DNA from 4 places in the Priestia sp. VA7 genome. Region 2 is predicted to be linked to each of the others. Evidence: riboswitches for the same ligand, from Rfam matches in the RefSeq annotation. Region 2 holds a riboswitch; each other region holds the start of a gene.

Region 1 (3,716 bases), on a different contig from region 2:
AAATATCTTTAATATCCTCACCAAAAGCGTTTAAAATTTCTGTTTTTTCTTCATCAGTTAAATCATATTTTTCACGAAGATTTTCTGGAAGTTTTGTAATGTCCCAGTTTTCATAAATAACTTCATTGTTTGCCAGAAAAGCTGATACTTCCTCTTGAGTTTCAATCCTTTTATTGTTTACATGTAAGCGAATGTGCGCCATTGTTGTTTCCTCCTTTTATAAATGCACCTTTGGCTTAATGCCTTTAAGTGACAGTAATTTGACGTGGTAGCTAAATAGAAATTCATAGGCTTCTAGCGCTTTTTTTGTTTCAAATGCATTTTTTCCCCATACCGTAATCCCATGGTTACGAATCAAAATCGCGCCTTGATCGCCTTTTATATGATGAGAAAACTCTTCTGCTAGTGTCGGAATATCTGCGTAATTCGGAATAATCGGAACAGTAATTTCCGCATCTTCTTCCCAAATCCCTAGCGCCTTAATAATTTCTTGACCCTTGAATGAAATAACGCCTTCATCTCCGTACAGTTCGGAGATCACGTTGTTGTCGATTGTATGTACATGAAGACTGCACCCAGCACTCGTTAAATCGTAAATCTTAACGTGTAAAAGCGTTTCAGCAGAAGGCTTTAAATGCGTGTCTTCTGCAGGCTTTCCGTATTGATCAACTAATAAAAAATCTTCATTTGTACGTTTTCTTTTGTCTTTTCCACTTGCTGATACAAAGAAAGTTGTCGGATTTTGGTCCACTTTAATCGCTAAGTTTCCGCTTGTACCGAAGAACCAATCGCGCTCTGCCAACTCATCTTTTATATCCGCAAGCTCATGCAACCTTTGCTGAGCCATGATACTCATGCTTTCACCTCTTCTGTTAATTCTTGTAAATGATGAATTACATCATAAAAAGTAGAAAAAGGACGATACGGTAGAGATAGCTCTTCACATTTTTCAATTAAAAAGTCACGTGCAATGACCGTATCAGCTAATTTGGCAGCCTGCAAATCCGTAATTGAATCGCCAATAACAACCATATGATCTCTTTCATCTGCAAGATGGCGAATAATCGTTGGCTTACAGCAGCCGCAGTCATTTGTACACTGTTTATCACATGTATGAGGCCACGTAATGGAAATATGCTCACCGGAAAAATCAGATCCGTTGCAGTAGAGCATTTCCTCTGCAACTCGATTTCCCAAAAGTGGTTTTACAAAAAAGTCAATTCCTCCGCTTACAATATAAAGCGGAATATGGTGCTCTTTTGTATAGGCAATAAAATCATCAAATCCATCTCGAATAGCAGACGTCTCTAAAATATAAGAAATAATATCTTCTTTTAATTCCACGGGGAGCAAGGCAAACATTTGCCCAACTCCTTCTTGAATGGAGACGCGCTGTGCCAACACGTCGTCTTTAATACTTTCCCACTCCGGAGGAGCAAATTGTTTCATAATAGCAATAATGTTATCGCTATTTGTAATTGTTCCATCAAAGTCACAAAAGATTTTTAACGATGTCATGCTTTCACCTCTACTGTTCCCCATAGTTGCAAAGCTTTTTGCAACTCTTTTGATTCTTCAGCTTTTTCGGCTAGTGTTTGATGAGAGAGTACTGCATCTATCGCCGCACGGAATGCTTTTCCTCCTCCGATAGCTCCGTCTGGATGACCGTGAACTCCGCCTCCTGCATTAATAATGCTGTCGATTCCAAAGTCCTTCACAAGCTGCGGTACCATTCCAGGATGAATTCCTGCTGAAGGAACCGGGAAAGACTGCTTATATTTGTATACAGGACGCGTTAATTCGTAGGTAATGCCTGTCGTATCTTCAAGAGAAAGCGCTACGCTTCCGTATGGTGATGGAAACAGTGAGAAATCTGCTCCGACTAAACGCAATAGCTTTCCAAGCAGCAATGAATTTGAAAAACCGTAAAACTCTGACGGCGTAAGCGCTCCGCTAACAGCTGGGTGCGCCATAATCGGCAATTCAATTTCATCATCTTCTCGAAGTGCCTGCAGTACGTCTAACCCGTAAGCAAATACGTTGAATAAAAGAGCATCGGCTCCTAGCTCAGCTGCTTTTCTCGCTTTTTCTTTTAACTCAAACGTTCGTCCCGTTAAATTAACAGCATACAGCGTGCGGTGTCCCGTTTTTTCGTATACTTCATTCAGTACTTTTTTTCCTTCTGTAACGCGAGCTTCAAAAGGTGTTCGTTCACTATCAAACAAAATCTCGTCGTCTTTAACCAAATCCACTCCGCCAAGCGCTTGCTCACGCAGCTGAGTTGTTAAGTACGTCATATCTCTTCCAATCACGCCTTTAAAAATACTCATCACAAGCGGACGGTCATAAACGCCTAGTTTCTCTCGGATACCTTCTATTCCAAAGCGCGGTCCTGGGAATTCAGCTAATAATTCATCAGGAAAATCCAAGTCTAATAATTTCACTTTTCCATCAAGTGATAGTTTTCCGAAAACCGTAACTAAAATAGCCGGTAAATCTCTTGAAAAGTTGGCAGTTGGATAAGCAATTTTGACAATAGCCTGCTTAATTTCTCCGCCTAAATATCCATTTACACGTTCGCAATCTTGAAGCTCAGTTACGGACACGACGCGCCCTTTATGCTTTTGAAGCTGCTGCTGATCTAAAAGCGGCAGATTTGTCCATGAGCCGACGGTTAGTCCTAAAGCGATTCCTTCCGCTTTTTTATGAAAATTTCCTTTATTATCATGTAGTAAGTAGCTTGCAACGATTTCGCTCATTATGCTAAAAACTCCCTTGCTGTTTAATATCGTTAATAAAAAAAACCTCTTCTGTGATTAAGAAGAGGCTTTCGTTGCTCTTCTTATCTCTCAGCTGCGGCTGCAAGAATTAGCACCGTGCTTAACATGCGTTAAGTCGGTTGCCGGGCTTCATCGGGCTAGTCCCTCCACCTACTCTTAATAAGAAAGTTGCTATTTATTTAAATTGAATTCGTAGATTATATACTAAATAAAAAATACCGCTAGGATTTATCGGTTATTAATCTCGTTAACTTCTTACATATTAAGCCAACTCAAAAAGGATTGTCAATGCGTTTTTAAAATAAATTTAATTTTTTTATTCGAGATACAGCTTCTCTCATGCGCTCTTCATCCGTCAGCAGTCCTACGCGCACATAGCCTTCACCATATGTTCCAAAGCCTACACCAGGAGCAACCACAACGTGGGCTTTTTCAAGGAGTAAATCTGAAAACTGTTCGGAAGTATATCCTTCAGGAACTTTTAGCCATGCAAAAAAGGAGCCTGCTGGAGATGTAACATCCCAACCAATTTCTCGAAGCCCTTGAATAAAGGTATTGCGTCTAGATTCATAGCGCTTAACTAAATCATTCACACATTGTTGAGATTCCAACAGAGCTGCGGCTGCTGCCTCTTGAACGGCCCCAAAGAGACTGACATACATATGATCTTGAAGAAGATTAATAGCTTCTACTACACTTTCATTTCCTACAGCAAATCCAACTCGCCATCCCGCCATGTTATACGTTTTAGAAAGAGTATAAATTTCAATTCCCGTCTCTTTTGCACCAGGCGTCTGTAAAAAACTGATTGGCTTTTTACCATCAAACCCAATTGCTCCGTAAGCAAAGTCGTGTACCACACAAATATCGTGCTTGGCAGCAAACGCCACGGTGTCTTCAAAAAATTCTGCCGTTGCCACTGCACCAGTAGGATTA
Region 2 (3,716 bases):
TAAATAATCCTCCCTTTATCTTTTATCAATTTTTGCAGTAATCGCATCTCCAATAAGTTGGATAATAAATACAATAATCAAAATTAAGATTGTAGCGGCTAGCGTTACGTCATTATGACTGCGCTGGAACCCTTCTAAATATGCAAGGTTTCCAAGACCTCCGGCTCCAATCACACCCGCCATTGCCGTATAGCCGACTAATGCAATCGTTGTTACCGTCAAACCGGAAATTAAAGCTGGCAGCGATTCAGGTAAAAGCACTTTAAAAATAATGGTGCTTGTTGTTGCTCCCATTGATTTAGCAGCTTCAATCACGCCTTTATCAATTTCGCGCAAACCAATTTCTACAAGACGCGCATAAAATGGTGCTGCTCCAACAATTAAAGCAGGTAACGCTGCATTAGCACCTAAAATACTTCCTACCAATGCTTTAGTAAATGGAATCAGTAAAACAATTAAAATAATGAATGGAATGGAACGAAAGATATTTACAACCGCTGACACAATGGCATATAAAGGTTTGTTTTGCCAAAGCTGTCCTTTGGACGTTAAAAATAAAAGCAAGCCCAATAAAATACCTAGAACAAATGTGGCTACAACTGAAATAGCCGTCATATATAGTGTTTCATTTGTCGCTTGAATAAAATCATCTAAAATAACGTTTGGAAATAGTTTCTCAAGCATTTGTCATTACCTCCACTTCTACCTGCTGCTCATGAATGTATGCAATGACTTTTTCAACTTCTGTTAATTCTCCGTCTAAATGAACGAACAACGTTCCGTATGAACCTGTTTGCGTATGAGAAATCTTTCCTTGTAAAATATTAATCGTTACATCAAACTGTTTTAAAATCGTTGTAATGAGCGGTTGCTCTGCTTTTCCGCCAACAAACGTCAGCTGAATAATTTGCCCGCTTGGATACAGCTCTTTCACTTGTTCAATCGTTTCAAACGTTTCCTCTGGTTCAGAAATCTGTTGAACAAATCGTTTTGTAATCGGCTGCTTAGGTTTTCTGAATACTTCTAGCACTTGTCCTTCTTCTACTACTGCCCCATTTTCCATAACGGCTACTCGATGACAAATTTTACGAATGACGTGCATTTCATGAGTAATTAATACAATGGTTAACCCTAGCTTCTCATTAATATCTACTAACAGATCTAAAATAGAATCTGTCGTTTGAGGATCAAGCGCTGATGTTGCTTCATCACAAAGCAATACTTTTGGATTATTCGCTAGCGCTCGAGCAATACCAACACGCTGCTTTTGTCCACCGCTAAGCTGCGATGGATAAGCATTTTCACGACCTTCAAGTCCAACTAGCTTAATGAGTTCGTCTACTCGTTTCATTCTTTTTTCTTTTGAAATCCCTGCTATTTCTAACGGAAAAGCAATATTTTCTCTCACCGTACGCGACCATAAGATATTAAAGTGTTGAAATACCATACTAATTTCTTGTCTCGCTTTTCTGAGTTTTCCGCCTTTAATTTTTCCAATATCATTACCTGCTACCTCGACCGTTCCTGTCGTTGGTGTTTCTAATCCGTTTAGCAAGCGAATCAAAGAACTTTTCCCCGCTCCGCTATAACCAATAATTCCGTAAATTTCACCTTGGTTAACGGTTAGATTCACATTATCAACAGCTGTTACTTGACCGCTTTTAGCCTGATAAATTTTTGTAACGTCTGTTAATGTAATCATATTTCTTCACCTTCTTTAATAAAAACTTAATTATGTTAGGTTGTCCTATAGGATAAAAAAGCCGTAAAACAATTTTCCCCATTAAAAAAGCCTCTCTGCGCATGACAGAAAGGCTCGATATTTAATCCTTTCTCTCATCTTTCAAAGCGCATAGCTTTGCAGGAATTGGCACCATTTCAGTTAGTCTGACGGTTGCCGGGTTTCACAGGGCTCAGTCCCTCCACCTCTCTTGATAAGAGTTCGCAACAATTATTTTGTTTTTGGGAAATATTCATTCATTTATGAACATTCATGAGTGTGATTTTAGCATGTGTCAGATAGGCTGTCAACAGATTTTGTTCTTGGGATAATATCCCAAGATTTCAACAATCCCAATGGTTTGCTCTCTTTCAATTTCTTCATTTTAAACAAACGTTTGATTATCGAAGCTCTTCAAGTACGTGCTCGATGGAATGAAACGCATAGAGTTTTTTTACCATTTCGCCATTTTTCACTTCAATCAAACAAGGTACACTTTCAATTGAAAATACTTCTGCTTTTGAGGGCATATAATTTAAATTGCTCATTCCGATGGTCACACCGGGCAGCATCGCTTCTGCTACGGTTAACATTTTTTTTGCCAGCTGACATGTCCCGCAAAAAGGTGTATGGAAAAAGATAAACGCTCTTTGTCCTTCTTTTAACTGATCGTCAAGCTGTTTTTCGCTCCATTCTTGCATGTTGCTCATTCCTTTTATGTTAAAAATTCTGCATTAACATCGATATTGGCACTCAGTAATACTGTTGCTATGTGATTTCTAGGGGCGGCAGCAACCTCTCGGTACATTTTATCAATATATAGATGCTCTGCTTCCGGAAGCTCTCGTTTAAATTGTTTTCTTAGCTTATTCCCTGAATCATCAGAGTCAACGAGTATGTATACCTCTTTGTTAAACGTAAAGTCAATAATTTCATCCAGCTTTGATAAACTAATCGTACCGTTTGTACAAATAATTTCAATTGGTTCTCGAATGATATCTTGGATACGTTTTTTATCTGATTTTCCTTCAACAATAATTACTTTTTCAATTTCAATTAGCCCCATTTTCATCACCCATAATCGTCAGTTGTATAGTAACATCATTTCTTTATGCTATACAATATTCGTTAATGTATCACAGTTCACCTGTTTTTTAAAAGAAATTTGCAAGAAAGAACTGTTTTAAAAGGCAGCTTAAGCCATATTGTTTCCATAAAACAAGAAAAACAGCGGCAGTTGCCACTGTTTAGCACCATCCTGCTTCTTCGTCGCAGTCTGTATATTTTTGCGTTTCACCTTGTTTTTGTACGTCCGTATATTGGTAGAACTTATTATTTTCTTGCGAATATCCTTCTTCAAAGCGGTATTCATTGCCGCTTGTTCCGTAACTAACTTCACCAATTGGCTGCTTATCAACATATAATTTCATACCGCCGTCATGAAATTTAGCTGTAACGCGATCTGTAACGTCCATTTTTTGTTTTTCAAACATAAAAAGACACTCCTTTAGCTTGTTTACTAATAGAGTGTCCAGTCAAAAATTTTTCATAAAGACAATTTATGGAGGAATATTATCCTTCGTTTGTCATTTCTTCGTATTGCTCTGCTGTCATTAGCTTGTCTACTTGAGAAGAATCAGATGGTTTGATTGTAATCATCCATGCTTCTTCGTATGGAGAATCATTAACAAGTTCAGGGCTATCGCTTAAGTTGTCGTTTACTGCTACAACTTCACCGCTAATTGGTGCATAGAGCTCAGAAACTGTTTTTACTGATTCAACGCTGCCAAACGGCTCGTCAGCTTCTACTGTTGCTCCTACTTCTGGCAGTTCAACGAATACGATGTCTCCAAGCTCAGCTTGAGCGAAATGTGTAATACCTACGCGGACAACGTCTCCTTCTGTTTTTACCCATTCATGCTCTTCAGAATAACGCAAATCTTTTGGTGTACTCATCTTAATCCCTCCAAAATATGTATCGTAATTTGTTTATATA
Region 3 (3,716 bases), on a different contig from region 2:
GTAATTGGGAAGAAAACCATTTTGCATGATGTATCCTTATCGGTTGAGCGCGGTGAGATTTTCGGATTGCTTGGTCCGAACGGCTCTGGAAAAACAACGCTAATTCGTACCGTAGTAGGACTCATTAAAGAAACAAAGGGAACAATTACCGTCAATGGGTTTCCTTTAAAAGAACAGTTTACTTCAGCTATGAAATCAATTGGAGCGATTATTGAAAACCCTGAGTTTTATGATTATCTGACGGGCTATCAAAATTTAAAACACTTTGCGAATATGCATGAAGGGATCACATCAGAACGCTTGGATGAAGTGATTGCTTTAGTAAAGCTTGAAAACAGCATTCATGCAAAAGTGAAGACGTATTCTCTTGGGATGAGACAGCGTTTAGGAGTAGCTCAAGCCATTTTACATAAGCCTGCATTGCTTTTACTAGACGAACCAACAAATGGTCTAGACCCAGCGGGAATGAGAGAATTTCGTACATATTTACAAACGCTTTGCAGGGAAGAAGGAATTTCAATCTTAATCGCGAGCCACTTATTAAAAGAGGTAGAAGCATTATGTGACCGCGTTGGCATTATTCAAGACGGTGAGTTAAAAGCCATTCAAGATCTATCTCCAAATCGTCAAGACCAAGGAATGTACGTAGAATTTGAGGTGTCTGACGCGCAAAAAGCAGCGGCTCTTTTATCACAAGAATTTGAAGTAACGATGAGATCACATATTATCGACGTGGCGATTGTAAAAGAACAAATTCCAGCTGTAAATAGAAAATTAGTGGACAGCGATATTTTAGTCTACCGAATCACTCCTGTGTATGAGACGCTTGAAGATTCGTTTATGTCCGTTACGGAAGGAGAGCACCATGCTTAAGCTAATTCAAAATGAACATATGAAATGGTTTTACAAAAGAAGCACAAAAGTCACGTTTATTACCATCGGTATTTTAACTCTTTGTATGGCTCTATTAATGAAAAAAGTAGCAAACAGTGCAGGGACAGAAGACAACATTTTGAACTTCCTGTCATTTAGTTCAGGTATGCTGATTCTCGTTCAATTTTTCGCTCTTGCTGTTGGAGGGGCAATGGTTGCAAAAGAGTTTGAGGCAGGTACCATTAAGCTTCTTTTAATTCGCCCTGCTAGACGTTCAACGATTTTAGCATCCAAGTACCTAACCCTCATTTTAATTAGCTTGTATTATTTACTGAGCTATTTGCTTTTTTCGTTTGTATGGGGAGCCTTGTTCTTTGGATTTACCAGTCTAGAAGGAGATGCGCAGCTGCTTAAAAATATTACGCTTACGTATGACAGTGCGTATATGGAAACGTTTATGATGATGACGTTCGCATTCATGCTGTCGTCTTTATTTAGAAACAGCGCGCTTGCTTCCAGTCTGGCTATTGTCGTAAGTATCGGGGCGAAAGCTGTAACAGGACTAGTATCACAGTTTGGTTTATGGTGGGGGAAATTTTTACTGTTCGCCAACACGAACTTTGTGCAGTATATGGACGGAATGAAGACGATGTTTGACGGCATGACAATTCCATTTTCCATTTTCATCTTGGTGGCGCATTTTGTCTTCTTTATGGGCGTGGCATGGGCAGCGTTTTTGAAACGAGACGTAGCTAATTGATGTGAGAATTTTCGCACTATATATTTTTCTAAAATAGCATTTGACAATTAAATAAAAAGAGCTTACAGTAGTGAAAGACTATTTTTAAAACAACTATAAACTTCTTATCAAGAGAGACGGAGGGACTGGCCCTATGATGTCTCGGCAACTGGCTGTACGCAGTGCGGTGCCAAATCCAGCAGACGATGTTTCGTTTGGAAGATGAGAAGGGTAATCTTATGATACAAATAAGAGACCTCTTCTTATCAATAAGAAGAGGTCTTTTTTTATTACGTAAACAAGAGGTGTTAAGAATGGAACAACAAAAAGGAAACGGCTGGGCGCTGTTACCGCTGGGCGTCTTTTTAGTCCTGTTTGTCGGATCAGGAATTATAACGGGAGATTTTTATAAGCTGCCTGTATTAGTAGCCATTATCATTGCAGCCATTGTGGCGCTGGTTATGAACCGCAAAGATTCACTTAATGTAAAAGTGGAACGTTTTGCTAAAGGAGCAGGACATCCTGATATCATTATTATGGTGCTTATTTTTATTTTAGCAGGTGCTTTTTCTCAAGTGGCTAAAGGCATGGGAGCTGTTGATTCAACGGTAAACTTAGCTCTGTCTGTGCTTCCGCAAAGCTTAGTGGTAGTCGGAATCTTTGTTATTGGCGCATTCATTTCAATTTCGATGGGAACGTCAATGGGAACAATCGCAGCGCTAGGACCTATCGCTGTAGGGATCAGTGAGCAAGCGCATGTATCCATTACATTGGCAATTGCTGCCGTTGTTGGTGGTGCAATGTTTGGAGATAATTTATCCGTAATCTCTGATACGACTATTGCAGCAGTTCGTACGCAAAAAACAAATATGTCAGATAAATTAAAAGTGAACTTTTTTATTGTACTTCCTGCAGCGATTGTTACGGTAATTTTATTGCTTGTAATGACGCTAGGCAACACGTCATCAGTAGAAATTAAAGACTTCAGCTGGTTTAAAATCTTACCTTATGTGGGCGTCTTAGTCGCTGCAATATTTGGTGCAAACGTATTAAGTATTTTAACCGGAGGAATTGTATTGGCCGGCGTGATCGGATTAGCTGACGGAAGCTACACGCTTTCTTCTCTTGCTAAAACTGTGACAGAAGGTATTGGCGGAATGTCAGAGTTAATTATTTTATCTCTGCTAATCGGCGGAATGGTTGAGCTTATTCGCTATAATGGCGGTATTCAGTTCTTATTGAACTTATTAACACGACGTATCCAAACGAAAAAAGGCGGAGAATTCAGCATCGCTGGACTGGTAAGTTTAACAAATTTAGCAACGGCTAATAACACGATTTCAATTATTACGGCAGGTCCGCTAGCAAAAGAAATCTCTGATAAGTATTCAATTGATAACCGTAAATCAGCCAGTCTGCTTGACTTGTTTTCATGCAGTGTTCAAGGGCTTATCCCTTACGGCGCACAAATGCTTCTCGCAGCAGGATTTGCTAAAGTTTCACCGATTGAGATTATTCCATTTACATTCTACCCAATGTTAACAGCGGTTTGCGGGATCATTGCAATTGTAATTGGATTTCCTCGTTTAAATAAAAAGTCAAAGTCATCTAAAGAAGCTGCGTAATATCAAACCCTTAAAAAGAATGTTCTTTTTAAGGGTTTTTTACTGTTTGAAAAAATCAGTCGGCTTTTCATCATCTAACTCCTTCCAAAGCGTCTCGTTCTGCTTAAGTGCATAAGCCGCTCCTCCAATTTCAATTCCGCATAATAAAATGAATAATAAAATACCCATGAAATGACCTCCTTACGTAAATGAGTAAAAACACGATGGTAACGGGTTTAGCTTCTTGCTGTTTCACTTTATAATGAGAATAAAGTATGAAACGCGTTTCAGCGCAAGAGAAAAAGGTGAAAACATGACAAATATCCGAGATATCGCAAAAAAAGCTGGTGTATCTGTTTCGACTGTATCCCGGGTGCTAAATCATCATCCGTATGTAAAAGAAGAGAAACGCCGGCTGGTAGAGCAGGTTATTCACGAACTTAATTATGAACAAAACATTAATGCCGTTCACTTATCAAAAGGGAAAACAAATATGATTG
Region 4 (3,716 bases), on a different contig from region 2:
ATATTGGCTCGGGTATGAAGTCGTATATGGTGTTCGAGACAGCAGAGAAACCGATACATTTTTTAAACGAACCACGGCAGTAGGGTTTTACCGTGTTATGAATAAGCTAGGAATTCAGCTCGTTCAAAATCACGCCGATTTTCGTCTCATGAGCAAACGTGCTCTTGGTGAACTTATGAAATATAAAGAAGGCAACGTCTTTTTGCGAGGCCTTGTACCATTAGTAGGATTTCGCTCCACGGAAGTCACATATGACCGCAAAGAACGGATAGCGGGCGAATCAAAATATCCGTTAAAGAAAATGCTTGCTTTTGCATTTGATGGAATTACATCTTTTAGCGTAGCGCCAATACGCCTATTAACGCTGCTTGGAGGAGCTTCTTTTCTTTTTAGTATTGCGTTTGGTATTTACGCGCTGATTCAAAAATATTTAGATCATACGCAAATTGGCTGGACGTCTCTTATTTTATCAATTTGGCTTGTAGGCGGCCTGCAGCTGATGGGAATGGGTCTTGTCGGAGAATACATTGGCAAGATTTTTAACGAAGTGAAACAGCGTCCTAAATATGCGATTGAAAGAGATTTATATACAAAACACTCATTAGACACACAAAAAGATTTGCTTATGCATTAATAAGAAGCTTCTCCTAAATGGAGAGGCTTTTTTTGTTAAAGCGTTTATCATAATTTTTAAGTGAACAGGAAATGCTACTACTAAAATTTCTAAGGAGATCAAAATCTATGAAAAGACTATTTTATACAGTCAGCACTTTTTGTTTTGTGTGGCTTGCTTTTGCAGCCATTCATGTCAACGCTCTTTCGATTGAGAAGCTTCCGATGAAGAAATCATCTGAACAATGGTCGGTTGAACTGACAAAAGCGAGCATGACGGGAGATAATCAGCTAAAGTGGAAAAATAATGTCTATCATACATATGGATTAACCGTTGAAAACATTGGAAAAGACGTAGAGCGCGTGCAGGTCCAAGCTTTTCGGCACGAAGGAAAAAATAAGGCGAAATACAGCTTGTTTTCTCCTATTGAAAGGTCTAACTTAAGCAAAAGCGGTCAGCGCTTTCGCTATGCGAATTTTGCTGTTCCTGGAAAAGCGGCAGGTTTAGACATTATGATTAACTGGACGGACGAACGAGGCAATCATCAAGAACATTTTGAATTTAAATAAAAGTCTTCGCTTAGGCGAAGACTTTTTTTGCAGGAATTTATCCTCGCATGTGGAAAACGAACACGAAAGGAGAGATCTATAATGATTGCAAAAGCTACTGAAGAAGAATTACAGGAAATTCGGACGAAATCTGCTGATGCGCTGTTTGAAGGAACAATGAAGCAGTTTCATCCGTCAGCTGAACGCGTAAATGAACTAATTGGTAGTGCCTTTGAAAAAGGCTGTTATTATTTAGTTTTAAGACAAGAAAATAAACTCGCAGGCTGGGTTCTTATCGGCCCATCTACCGACTTCTTTTCAAAAGAAGAAATTGGCTTTATCTACGAATTATATGTTGTACCCGAATACCGCGGGCAAGGTTTGGCCAAGCCGTTAATGCAAAAAGCAATTGATGAATTGTCTATCAAAGGATACCGTGAAATCAGACTCAGCGTTCATGCTGGGAATTTTGCACAGCATGTGTATCGTGAACTTGGATTTGTAGATAAACAAATATCAATGAGCTTCCAAGTGGTGAAACGTCCGTACCGTTAGTGAATGTCAGCGAGTCCATAAAACATAAGATATTATACATGCGATGAGGTTCGGTAATGAAAGTAAAAGTAAATAAGTAGCCCAAACAGCGCCTTTATCTAGTACTTCAACGGCTCCTCCACCTGTATTGTCTGAGGAGGGGGGATCTTCAAGCGCGTTCATAATTAAAGCCGCCGCTGCTAAAATAACCCCTCCGATGCTTCCGGTTGTTTTGACAATTGCAATATGGAAAGTAGATGAAAAGGCAATGCTGAGAAGCAGCAGCAAGCTTCCCAAAAAAGCAGATAACATATATCGTTTCATGTGCTCACCATCCTTTATGAAAGCATACCATATTTTACTTCTTTTTTCTTTTTATTGAAAATCTATTGACGTAACCTATAAAACATATTAGAATGGTCAGAAATAATTTAAAAACGAAATATTCTTATCTAGAGAGGTGGAGGGACTGGCCCTTTGAAGCCTCAGCAACCACAATTATTGAATGGTGCTAATTCCAGCATAGCCTAGCTCTGACAGATAAGAAGAGGAAACTTTTTCTATGATGAAATCCTCTTCTTAGGAAGAAACATTTCGTATAGAAAAGGTGATGACATTGAATAATACACAAACGGCTTTATGCATTGACGATTATTTAGATCTATACTTATTAGCAAAAGAAATAAACGACGAAACGTGGCAGCAAGAAATTTTAGCCGTGCTAAAAACGCAGCAAAATCGTTCATTTGAAGAAAAACAATCCGCCCTAGTTCAAGAGATATGGGAAGATTTTAAACAGTTAAATGAAGATATTTCTTTTACGTATCGCTTAATTCAAGAAGAGCCAACTAACGAACAATTTCAGGCTAAATTAAGGCACTTGAGAGAACGGCGGATCACGCTGAGCCGTGAGTTATATTTAGCTAAAAAACAGTATGTTGAACACACGCAATAAAAAGATCCGCTTGAGAACCAAGCGGTTTTTTTACGTGAAAATGTTAGAATCGTTATATTTCGGGTAGTAAATAGATAAGACAAGCAAAGGAGGGATAACAGTGGCCCAAGGTGTATTATGTGAAGTGAATGAGTGCATGTATTGGAAATCCGGAAATAAATGCAGTGCAGAGTCCATTTACGTTGTGAGTCCTGAAAGTAGTCACCATGTTTCTGAAACGGAAGAACCTGGCTGTAAAACTTTTGAACCCGCGAGATAAATGCTAGTTTTTATAAAAAAGCATAAAATGAACGATGCGCTGACGGAGTTGAGTCGGCGTTTTTCTATTTTTTTAAAATACTATTACTTAGGTGCAATACTAAATACATATTAAAAAAGCAGTGTCTATGTCTAATTGTGCGTTTAAACAAAATGATAAGATAATTTTTTTGTTTTTCGACAAAAGAAAAGTGAGAGAAAGGTGATAGAATACAAATATACAGCCTAGCTGTCTTTTAGCACAAACTTATATGAAAGCGCTAACAAAAGGCTGTGTTCATCTCGTTTTGACAGATTGGAAAAAGGGGAGACGTTTATGCAGGGGAAAACTCAGGGGAAAGAATTGAAACGCGGGTTAGAAGAAAGACATGTGACGCTGATGTCCTTAGGAGCAGCCATAGGGGTAGGACTGTTTCTTGGATCTGCATCTGCTATTAAATTAGCAGGGCCAGGAATATTATTGGCGTACGGATTTAGCGGAATGATTATGTTTTTTATTATGAGAGCACTTGGAGAAATGGCGATTCAAAAACCTGTTGCAGGTTCATTCAGCAAGTACGCACGCGACTACTTAGGGCCGCTTGCTGGTTATTTAACAGGTTGGAACTACTGGTTTTTATGGGTTGTAACATGTATGGCTGAAATTACAGCCGTTGGTATTTATATGGGGTATTGGTATCCGGATGTACCAAACTGGATTTGGGCGTTATCGGCGCTTGTCATCATGACAACGGTTAACTTCTTAGCTGTTAAGGCATATGGTGAACTGGAATTTTGGTTTGCACTTATTAAAATTTTAGCGATTGTA

The links. Region 2 has a riboswitch for S-adenosylmethionine ahead of AC0C45_RS22445 (methionine ABC transporter ATP-binding protein). Riboswitches for the same ligand answer to the same signal wherever they lie in the genome.
Region 1: it holds a riboswitch for S-adenosylmethionine, as region 2 does, so the genes downstream of both, mtnW (2,3-diketo-5-methylthiopentyl-1-phosphate enolase) here and AC0C45_RS22445 (methionine ABC transporter ATP-binding protein) in region 2, are expected to answer to the same signal.
Region 3: it holds a riboswitch for S-adenosylmethionine, as region 2 does, so the genes downstream of both, AC0C45_RS20505 (Na+/H+ antiporter NhaC family protein) here and AC0C45_RS22445 (methionine ABC transporter ATP-binding protein) in region 2, are expected to answer to the same signal.
Region 4: it holds a riboswitch for S-adenosylmethionine, as region 2 does, so the genes downstream of both, AC0C45_RS04800 (hypothetical protein) here and AC0C45_RS22445 (methionine ABC transporter ATP-binding protein) in region 2, are expected to answer to the same signal.

What each region holds. Positions count from the first base shown of each region.
Region 1 covers NZ_JBVQPN010000002.1:640,102-643,817, reverse strand. The annotation lists gene AC0C45_RS09770 (1,2-dihydroxy-3-keto-5-methylthiopentene dioxygenase) at 1-202, opposite strand, end outside; gene AC0C45_RS09765 (methylthioribulose 1-phosphate dehydratase) at 218-856, opposite strand; gene AC0C45_RS09760 (2-hydroxy-3-keto-5-methylthiopentenyl-1-phosphate phosphatase) at 853-1,518, opposite strand; gene mtnW (2,3-diketo-5-methylthiopentyl-1-phosphate enolase) at 1,515-2,759, opposite strand; SAM riboswitch class I at 2,840-2,946, opposite strand; gene AC0C45_RS09750 (pyridoxal phosphate-dependent aminotransferase) at 3,077-3,716, opposite strand, start outside.
Region 2 covers NZ_JBVQPN010000005.1:66,192-69,907, forward strand. The annotation lists gene AC0C45_RS22440 (methionine ABC transporter permease) at 16-684, opposite strand; gene AC0C45_RS22445 (methionine ABC transporter ATP-binding protein) at 677-1,702, opposite strand; SAM riboswitch class I at 1,834-1,941, opposite strand; gene AC0C45_RS22450 (thioredoxin family protein) at 2,122-2,421, opposite strand; gene AC0C45_RS22455 (toprim domain-containing protein) at 2,436-2,786, opposite strand; gene AC0C45_RS22460 (YusG family protein) at 2,968-3,213, opposite strand; gene gcvH (glycine cleavage system protein GcvH) at 3,293-3,676, opposite strand.
Region 3 covers NZ_JBVQPN010000004.1:522,397-526,112, forward strand. The annotation lists gene AC0C45_RS20495 (ABC transporter ATP-binding protein) at 1-873, shown strand, start outside; gene AC0C45_RS20500 (ABC transporter permease) at 866-1,633, shown strand; SAM riboswitch class I at 1,735-1,841, shown strand; gene AC0C45_RS20505 (Na+/H+ antiporter NhaC family protein) at 1,927-3,237, shown strand; gene AC0C45_RS20510 (hypothetical protein) at 3,277-3,405, opposite strand; gene AC0C45_RS20515 (LacI family DNA-binding transcriptional regulator) at 3,530-3,716, shown strand, end outside.
Region 4 covers NZ_JBVQPN010000001.1:919,915-923,630, forward strand. The annotation lists gene AC0C45_RS04780 (glycosyltransferase family 2 protein) at 1-634, shown strand, start outside; gene AC0C45_RS04785 (hypothetical protein) at 742-1,182, shown strand; gene AC0C45_RS04790 (GNAT family N-acetyltransferase) at 1,264-1,716, shown strand; gene AC0C45_RS04795 (hypothetical protein) at 1,723-2,019, opposite strand; SAM riboswitch class I at 2,141-2,242, shown strand; gene AC0C45_RS04800 (hypothetical protein) at 2,306-2,650, shown strand; gene AC0C45_RS04805 (DUF1540 domain-containing protein) at 2,751-2,909, shown strand; gene alaP (alanine permease AlaP) at 3,225-3,716, shown strand, end outside.